DNA from 2 places in the Fenollaria massiliensis genome. Region 1 is predicted to be linked to the other one. Evidence: riboswitches for the same ligand, from Rfam matches in the RefSeq annotation. Region 1 holds a riboswitch; the other holds the start of a gene.
What was found. A riboswitch is a leader RNA that binds a small molecule or an ion and turns the genes downstream of it on or off. The one in region 1 is predicted to bind S-adenosylmethionine.
Positions count from the first base shown of each region.

Region 2: another riboswitch for S-adenosylmethionine. It lies ahead of metK (methionine adenosyltransferase); the one in region 1 lies ahead of M1R53_RS01780 (methionine ABC transporter ATP-binding protein).

Region 1 is NZ_CP096649.1:344,522-349,881, forward strand. Features, by position in the region: gene M1R53_RS01770 (hypothetical protein) at 384-1,451, shown strand; gene M1R53_RS01775 (hypothetical protein) at 1,448-2,116, shown strand; SAM riboswitch class I at 2,264-2,358, shown strand; gene M1R53_RS01780 (methionine ABC transporter ATP-binding protein) at 2,429-3,427, shown strand; gene M1R53_RS01785 (methionine ABC transporter permease) at 3,424-4,077, shown strand; gene M1R53_RS01790 (MetQ/NlpA family ABC transporter substrate-binding protein) at 4,104-4,961, shown strand; gene glmS (glutamine--fructose-6-phosphate transaminase (isomerizing)) at 5,123-5,360, shown strand, end outside.
Region 2 is NZ_CP096649.1:1,339,448-1,344,807, reverse strand. Features, by position in the region: gene M1R53_RS06550 (MATE family efflux transporter) at 1-1,077, shown strand, start outside; SAM riboswitch class I at 1,203-1,296, shown strand; gene metK (methionine adenosyltransferase) at 1,400-2,590, shown strand; gene rpoB (DNA-directed RNA polymerase subunit beta) at 2,928-5,360, shown strand, end outside.

The DNA of each region.
Region 1 (5,360 bases):
ATTAAGGGGAAGTAGTCTCACTTTTCTAATCTATAAAGAAATCTTATTAAAAGAGAGAAGAAATGATAATAAGATAAAAATTAACTACGCTTGTGTATATGAGCGTAGTTTTTTATTGCGCATGGATGGATTAGAAAAAGTGAGCAAAGGACTAAAAAAATCTTGCAAGCTTTTATTTAAGATAAAGTGATTCTTAAGTTTTGATATACACATAGAAATCTTAGCATATCAATATTAGTATAATATATTAATATTAGTATAATATATTAATAAACCAAATACAAGTTTGATATTAATTTAACTTGATATAATAGTTAACATATGGTATACTATCAGTATAGAGAGGGTGTAAGTAAGAAAGAAAATGATATGGAGGTATGAAGATGAAAAAAATCGCTTTATTTCTTTGTTTATTATTAATGATTTTTAATATAAATATTAATGCTCAAAACGAACTTATAACTGAGACAACTAAGGGTAGGCTTTCATATAACTTATATCAGGCAAGACCAGTATCTATTACTGATGATAGTATATATTTTTACATAATTTACAAGCCTATATTTAAAACAAATCCTTATGCATTTTCCCCTAAAATCTTTAAATATGATTTAAAAACAAGTGGTGTTGAAAGCATATTTGCATTGGACAGAAATGAGACTGTTTTGAACTTGATAAGTGATGAAAGAAAAACTTTATTACTAAGTTATGATGGAGCTAGTATAATAATTAGAACAAGATCTAAAAAAGGGATTATAAAAAAAGAAATACTTTCGAGATCTAATTCTAAACCTTATACATTTACTACTGAAAAGAAAATATGTATTTGCTATGAAGACTCAAATAATAAAGAGAATATAGTTACAAAGTTTACAATATTAGATATTGATGCTAATCAATCAATCGTTAAAACTTGCGAATTAATAGGAAGCGATGAAGCTTATAATGGAGAGTATTTATCAGTTGTAGGTGGTAGTGATGGCGCAATATACGTATCTATAATAAGTATGAAAAACGGCAATTTCAAAGGTAAAAATGTTATAAGCAAAATATATGAATATGATGATAAGAGGAATGAGTTGGTAAAAACTGAAGCAGAATATAAGTTTTTAGTAAATGCTATATGTGGAGATTCTAAGTATATCATTATAGATGAGTATAATGAGGAAGATCCTAGTTCTCAAACCTTAAATATTTTTTGCATTAAAGAAAATAAAAATATTAATTTAGCTGAAAAGACTAATAAGATGAGAATTAAAAATATACTAAAAACAGAAAATAAATTTATAATTGAAGCCGATAAAGGTATATATGAACTTAATTTAACCCAATCCGTGCTAAAAACTATATACGACGAAGAATTAGATAGCTTATTATATCATCGTAATAAAATTTATTTATACAATTATGATTCTAATTATGAACAATTTATATTGAGGTTGATAAAATGAAAAGGAAATATGCATTAATTATTTTATTAGTTTTTTCTTTATTTTTAATTTCTTGCAACAAAGTCCAAGACAAAGAAATTAGTGATAATAATGAAAAAATGATAGCAAAAGAAGATGAAATTAAGAATTTAGAGGATAATATATTTAGTCTAAATATGGAAAAAGAAGAATATAGAAAGAATTATGAAGATATTGCAGAAAAATATATCGATTTAGAAGAAGTAACAAATTTTTATAAAAGAATTGCTTGTGAATTTACAGGAAAAGATGCTATAAGAAATAAATTTGCCTCAAATCTACTTGGCATAAGCTTGGGCATTGGCGACAATGAACTTGAAGATGGATATAAGGTGTCTTTAAGTGGACTTTATGGTCAGCCGTTAAGAATTGGTGTTTCATACAATATAATCTCAAATAAAGTAAGACATGAATATTCAAGTTATTTTGGAGAGTCTTTGCCGGCAATTAATTTAGCTTCTATGCTTGATATTAAGACAAGTGGAGACTACGTGATAGAAGGCACCAGCATTGATAAAATACAAAGCGATAAAATTATATTCAAAAATTTAAAAGCTGGTGACAAAGTAATTATTAAAATGAATAAGACTTTACAAGATCTTACTGATTATAAGTCGGATACCATCACCATAAACATAGTAGAGTAATTAAAATTAAGCGAGGCACTTGTCTCGCTTTTTACTTATCTATAAAGAAATCTTATAATAATATACACTTTTTTATAAAAAAATCTATATTTGTGATTCAAATCACATATTTAATATAAAATGACCTGTATAATTTAAACACAATATAATTCATCCAGAGAGGCGGAGGGACTGGCCCTATGAAGCCCGGCAACCTGTTTAAACAAGGTGCTAATTCCAGCGGTTATACCGAGAGATGACGATTTTTCATGATACTCTTTATCTTTTGGTAAAGAGTTTTTTTATTGGATTTATCCAAGGAAGGAGGAGCTTATGATAGAAGCAAAAAATTTAATTAAGACTTACAAGGTGGACGGCAAAGAATTTAACGCTGTTGATGGTGTAAGTTTTAAAGCAGAAAAGAAAGACATCTTAGCCATCATAGGTTTATCTGGTGCAGGTAAGTCTACTTTAGTTAGACTGCTCAATAGACTTGAGGAAGCTGACGGTGGCGAAGTAATCATAGATGGAGTGAACATATTTAACTTAAAGCAAAAAGAGCTCTTAGCTTTAAGAAAGAAAATCGCTTTTATCTTTCAAACTTTTAATCTTTTTAGTCAATACACAGTTCTAGACAATGTGATTTTTCCTTTAAACTTAAATGGATTTAAGGGTGACAAAAAGGTTGAAGCGAGAAAGTTTCTTGATTACGTTGGCTTACTTAATAAAGAGAAGGCATATCCAAGTGAATTATCTGGTGGACAAAGACAAAGAGTTGCCATAGCAAGAGCCCTTGTATCTAAGCCTGAAATTATACTTTCAGACGAAGCAACGAGCGCACTTGATCCAGAAAGCACTAGGATGGTCATAGATTTATACAAAAGAGCAAGAGATGACTTTGATACGACTACCATCATGATAACGCATCAAATGGAAGCGGCAAAGGATGCTTCGAACAAAATTGCTCTTATGGAAAATGGAAGAATTATAGAAGAAAACACTACTACAGAGCTTTTTAAAAATCCAAAGACAAAGCTTGCACAAAGCTTTATCAAAAAGGCGGCTCCTGATATTGAGCTTGATTACAGCGCTTTCACTGGCAAACTAATAAGACTTTCTTATTCAAAAGACACAGTTAAAACCCCTGTATTAAGTAACGCGATGAAAAACTTTAATGTTGATATCAACATCATTGACGGTAACATCAGTAACGTTTTGGATGAAGAGCTTGGTTACATGGTCGTTGAGCTTCGCGGCTCAGACGAAGAGGCGCAAAAAGTAATTTCTTATTTAAAAGCTAATTGCGCAGAGGTATCGGAGGTGATAGCATGAGATTCAAGGAAATAATGGACATAGTTTTACCAGCACTTCCTGAAACTATAATCATGATTTTGGTTCCGGCGCTCATCGCACTAATTATAGGACTTCCATGGGGCATATTAAGTTTTGTGACTAGACCAAAGGGACTAAGAGAAAATAAATTTATTTATACCATAACAAACGGTCTTATCAATATTTTTAGAAGTATGCCAGCCATCATATTAATTATAGTTCTAGCGCCATTATCAAGATTTATAATTGGTAAGGCAATAGGAACTGAGGCGGCTTTAGTGCCACTAACCTTTGCTGCAGCGCCTTTCATAGCAAGATTATATGAAGGATACTTCCTAGAAGTTGATTCAGGCGTCATAGAAGCAGCCAAATCAATGGGTGCAAGCAACTTTGATATAGTAAAGGTACTATTAAAAGAGACGGTACCAGCAGCTATACTTGGCGTAACAACTACAATCATTAACTTAGTTGGCTATTCAGCAATGGCTGGAGCACTTGGCGGAGGCGGTCTTGGAGACATCGCAATCAGATACGGCTACCAAAGAAATCAACTTGATATACTTTGGATATCAGTCGCACTCATAGTTATAATCGTACAAATTGTACAATTCACAGGAAACACTATTTACAAAAAAGTAAACAAAAAATAAATTTACAAATTTAAGGAGAGAATAAAATGAAAAATATATTTAAATTATTATTAGCATTAACTTTAGTAGCAACACTTGTAGCTTGCAATAATTCTACAGGAAATACAAATAAAGATAAGGCAGAGACAGGCTCTGAAACAAGTACAGAAACAAAGACAGACGATGATAACAAGATTATCATAGGTGTATCACCAGTGCCTCACGCAGAGATAACTGAAGCACTTAAAGATGAATTTGCAAAAGGAGGCCTAGACGTTGAAGTAAAGGTATTTGACGACTATGTTCAACCAAATCTTGCACTTGATCAAGGCGACATCGATGCAAACTATTTCCAACACATACCATATCTAGAAAATTTTGCTAAAGAAAGAGGACTTAGCTTAGAAAATCTTGGCTCAGTACACATCGAACCAATGGGATTATACTCAGACAAGATAAAATCACTTGATGAATTAAAGGACGGAGACGAAGTTTTAATTCCAAGCGATCCATCAAACGGACGTAGAGCTTTACTATTACTTGAAAAGAATGGTTTAATCACACTAAAAGACGATACTACAGAAGATATAACTGAAAAAGATATTGATCAAAACACAAAGAATCTAAAGTTTACACCAATTGAAGCAGCTAATATACCAAACGTTTATAAAGATGCAGCACTTGCAGCTATCAACACAAACTTCGCACTTGGCGCAGGACTTAACCCATCAGCTGATGCTTTAGCTCTTGAAGACAAGAACAGCCCTTACGCAAACATCATCGCTGTTAGAAAAGGTGACGAAACAAAAGATAAGTTCCAGAAGCTTATCAAAGTATTCCAATCAGAAGCTTGCAAGAAATTTATTGAAGAAAAATACAAGGGTGAAATATATCCTGCTTTTTAATTTTTAATGACAAGAGAAGTGATGGCTACGGCTATCACTTTTCTTTTGTAAAAATTTTATATTTTTTTCATAAATATATGTTATAATTAGTATAGATGTTTATGCGCGAAAATATTCACGCACTATGAATATTATAAATGCTTTTTTGAAAGGAAGATATTATGTGTGGTATAGTTGGATACTATGGCAAGAATGATGCGATAAATTATGCAATCAAGGGACTTTATAGTCTTGAGTATAGGGGCTATGACTCGTCAGGAATTGCTTTTATTAAAGATAATGATTTAAAAATATATAAAAGAGTTGGCAGGATAAAGGAGCTTGACAAGGTTTGTCCGAAGGAAGCTTCTGACATAGCTATTGCTCATACGAGATGGGCGACACATGGAGGCGTGAGCG
Region 2 (5,360 bases), 610 kb from region 1:
TCATTACATACAGCGATGCTAACTGGATTTATAGGCGGCATCATCATGATTTTTGTCGGCCAAGTCGTGTCAAGACCTATGCTTGAATTAATGCAAACACCAGATGATGTCATTGAGCTTTCATCATTCTACATGAAGATATATTTTATGGGTATGCCGGGCTTTATGCTATACAATTTCGGCGCGGCGATACTTAGAGCAGCTGGCGACACAAAAAGACCGCTATACTATCTATTTGTTTCTGGCATAGTTAATGTCATTTTAAATTTATATTTTGTAATAGTTTTAAAAATGAGTGTAGATGGCGTTGCCTACGCTACAATTATTTCCGAAGCAATATCTGCCATACTTATAGTTATCTGTTTAATGAGAAGCGATGGCTATTTAAATTTAAGTTTGAGAAAGCTTAAAATAGACGGCAAAAAATTTATAGAGATGCTTAAGATAGGTATACCATCAGGTTTTACAGGGATAGTTTTTAGCGTATCAAACATGCTTATACAATCATCAATAAACTCTTTTGGCAAGCTTGTAATGGCTGCGAACACTGCGGCATCTAACTTAGAAGGCTTTGTGTATAACGCGATGAACTCCATCTATCAAACAGCTCTTGCCTTTGCCTCACAAAATATGGGCGCGAAAAAACTTGATAGAGTTGACGATGTTTTGAAAAAGTCCTTGCTTGTAGTAAGTGGCGTCGGATTATTCTTTGGTGTGGGTGCATATTTACTTGGAGAAATTTTACTAAGATTATATACACCAAATCAAGAAGTTATAGACATCGCCATGCTTAGACTTTTGGTTATAAGCACATCATATTTCTTGTGCGGCATCATGGACGTTTACTCAGGTGTTATACGCGGCATGGGATTTTCATTTACGCCGATGCTCGTATCGATGTTCTTTGTATGCGCATTCAGAGTTTTTTGGATATACACAATATTTGAGCGTTTTCACGAGCAATGGGTTTTATACATCTCATATCCTGTATCGTGGACTATAACCATAATCGCTTATTTCTTTACATATAAAATAGTAAGGAAAAAAGCAAAAGAAAAAATATTAAAGATGAGTTAATTTTAGGCAGTTTTATAGCTGCCTTTTATTTCGATTAGACAAAATATTTTAAGCTTTTAATATATTTTGAAAAAGTCCTTGACAAAGATTAATTTTATATATATAATAAGAAATGAACTTAATAAGTCTCATAAAGAGTGACGGAGGGAATAGGCCCTGTGAAGTCCGGCAACCTGCTAGCAAGGTGCCAAATCCTACAGCGCAGCTGAAAGATGAGAAGATGTAACCTTCAGCTATGAAGGTTTTTTTATTTTATAAGATGCGCCGCGATATAAATATTTTAAGCGGCTTTATATTAGAAAATATTAAAGGGAGGAAGATTATGTATAAAAAACTATTTACATCTGAATCGGTAACAGAAGGACATCCTGACAAAGTCTGTGACCAAATATCAGATGCGATACTAGATGCGATACTAGAAAAAGACCCAGAAGCAAGATGCGCGATCGAAACAACAGCATCAACTGGATATATTTTAGTATCTGGACAAATAACAACAAATTGCTATGTTGATATACAATCAGTAGCTAGAAAAGTTATAGCAGACATAGGTTATACTAGAGGAAAATTCGGTTTTGATGCAGAAAATTGCGCTGTACTTGTATCAATCGAAGAACAATCTAAGGATATAGCACTAGGTGTTGACAAAGCACTTGAGACTAAAGAGCACTCAAAAGATAAATATGATTTAATTGGTGCAGGCGACCAAGGTATGATGTTTGGCTACGCTTGTAACGAGACAGAAGTTTATATGCCACTTGCAATTTATCTATCACATAAATTAGCTAGAAAATTAGCTGAAGTTCGTAAAGATGGCACGCTGAATTATTTAAGACCAGATGGAAAAACACAAGTAACTGTTGAATATGACAATGGCAAGCCAAAGAGAGTTCATACTATAGTTGTATCAACACAGCACAAAGAAGGCGTTAGTCTTGAAAAGATAAGAAAAGATATCATCGAGAACGTTATAAAACCAGTTGTTGATCCAAAACTTATTGATGACGAAACAATCATCTACGTGAACCCAACAGGCAGATTCGTTATTGGTGGACCAAAAGGCGACACAGGTTTAACAGGCAGAAAGATTATCGTTGACACATACGGCGGTTACTGTAGACATGGCGGAGGAGCCTTCTCAGGAAAAGATGCTACAAAGGTTGATAGATCAGCATCATACGCAGTAAGACACGTTGCTAAAAATTTAGTAGCAGCAGGCCTTTGTGATAAATGCGAAATACAAGTTTCATACGCAATAGGCGTAGCTAAGCCAATATCCATAAACGTAGATACCTTTGGCACAGGCAAAATCGAAGAAGCAAAAATATTAGAGATAGTAGAAAAAGTATTTGATCTTCGTCCAGCCTTTATCATCGACTACTACGATTTAAGAAGACCAATCTTCCACAAGATTAGTAACTACGGCCACTTCGGACGTGACGATATAGATCTTCCGTGGGAAAGATTAGAAAAAGTTGATGAAATAAAAAAACTTCTAAAAGAATATAAATAATTAAAAAATATTATATATATAATAAGAAGAGAACTATGAGTAATTGCTCATAGTTCTTTTTTGCGTTAAAAGTCTTAGCGCATTATGATTTTTATATATTTAATTTAAAAGTCGATTTATGCGTGCTTTGATTTTTATAAAAATATTCGCAAGATAATCGTTTTAGCAATAATATAAAAAATTTTTAAATATTTATAAAAAAATGCTTGACATTTGTCTTGACTTATTATATAATTATAAATTGCATAATTAGGATTTAAAATGGGTTTTTATTCTCAAAATCTTAGTTTAGGGTACGACATATAGTAGGTTATTTTTATAAGGGGTGAATATTTGGATGCTACATCCTGTTGAAAACGGAAAAAGAACTAGAATGAGTTATTCTAGAATAAAAGAAGCTTGCGAGATGCCAAATTTTATTGAGGTACAAACTGCATCGTTTGACTGGTTCTTAAAAGATGGTTTAAAGGAAGCTTTTGATGACATATCACCTATTGATGACAATGGTGGTAGCTTAGTATTGGAGTTTGTTAACTACAGTATAGGTAAAGAATTAAAATATACTGAAGAAGAGTCCAGAATAAAGGATACAAACTACAGTGCTCCTCTTAGAGCAAAGGTTAGATTGATTAATAAAGATACTGGAGAGGTTAAAGAGCAAGAAGTATTTATGGGAGATATACCTATCATGACTGATAAGGGTACTTTCATAATCAATGGTGGAGAAAGGGTTGTTGTTTCACAAGTCGTTCGTTCGCCAGGCTGCTACTACAAGAAGGAAATCAATAAGAATGGCGAGCTTGATTACAGCGCAACTATCATACCAAACCGTGGTGCTTGGCTTGAATTTGAAACTGATGCAAGTGGCGCTTTATATGTAAAGATTGATAAGAACAGAAAAGTTATCATCACATCACTTCTTAGAGCTTTAGGAATTGTTTCTGATCTTGAAATTGTTGAAACATTAGGCGAAACTAATGATTTATTGACAACTCTTGAAAAAGATACTGCAAAGACTCAAGATGAGGCTTTGATTGAAATCTACAAGAGATTAAGACCAGGCGAACCAGAAGCTGTAGATAGTGCCAAATCACTACTTAATAATCTATTCTTCGACCCTAAGAGATACGACCTAGCAAAAGTCGGAAGATATAAGTTTAACAAGAAGTTATCTATAGCAAGAAGGATTGAAAATCACAAGCTTGCAGTAGATGCAGTTAACCCTATCACAGGCGAATTAATCTATGAAAAGGGAACTCTTCTTGATAGACCTATGGCGCAAAAGATTGAAGACAATTTTGTCAATACTATCGACATAGTTTTGGACAATGGTGAAGAGATCAGAGTTGTAGGTAATAACTTTGTTAAGCCAGAAGCTTTTGATACAAAAGTTAATTTTGAAGAGCTTGGACTTAAGGATAAGATTTACGCACCATTAATGCATGAACTTATGGACGAAGCTAAGGATGATGAAGAGCTTAAAAACTTAATCATAGAAAATATAAAAGAAATATCTCCAAAGAGAATTGAAATTGATGACATAATAAGTGCTATCAACTACCAATTCAACTTAATGCGCGGCGTTGGTCAATTTGACAACATCGACCACTTAGGTAACAGACGTGTAAGAAGCGTTGGTGAACTTTTACAAAACCAATTCAGAATCGGTCTTTCCAGAATGGAGAGAGTTATTCGTGAAAGAATGACTACACAAGACCCTGAAGCTGCTACTCCACAAAGTCTTATCAATATAAGACCAGTAGTTGCCTCTCTTAAGGAATTCTTCGGTTCATCACAACTTTCACAATTCATGGACCAAACCAACCCTCTTAGCGAGTTAACTCACAAGAGAAGAATGTCTGCTTTAGGACCTGGAGGACTTTCAAGGGACAGAGCAGGATTTGAAGTAAGAGACATTCACAACTCACAATACGCTAGAATGTGCCCTATAGAGACACCAGAAGGACCAAACATCGGTCTTATCACATCACTTGCATCATTTGCAAGGATCAATGAATATGGTTTTATCGAAGCTCCTTATAGAAAGGTAGAAAAAGGTACAGGAAGAGTTACTGATGAGATTGAATATATCAGCGCTGATGTTGAAGACGAGTGTATCATAGCTCAAGCGAACGAACCAATTGATTCAAAAGGATATTTCAAAAACGATATCATAGTTGCTAGAAGTAAGGCTGAAAACGATACCTTGATGGACATGTTCAGAAAAGAAGAAATCGATTACATGGACGTTTCACCTAGACAAATAGTTTCAGTTGGTACAGCGATGATACCTTTCTTGGAAAACGACGACGCGAACCGTGCGCTAATGGGTTCAAACATGCAAAGACAAGCAGTTCCACTACTTATGACAGAAGCACCTATCGTTGCGACTGGTATTGAGTACAAGGCTGCTAAGGACTCTGGTGTATGTGTTGTTGCGAAAAATGACGGTATCGTTAAAAAAGTTGATGCGAAGAGCATAGTTATTGAAAATAAAGACAAAAATATTGATTCATATAAATTAATCAAATTTACAAGTTCTAACCAAGGCACTACTATTAACCAAAGACCTATAGTTCAAGCGGGAGAAAAGGTTAAGAAAGGCGATGTTATTGCTGACGGACCAAGCACTAACCTTGGTGAAATGTCACTAGGTAAGAACATTTTGGTAGCGTTTATGACTTGGGAAGGCTACAATTACGAAGACGCGATATTAATTAACGAAAGACTTGTTTATGAAGACGTATTGACATCTATCCATATAGAAGAA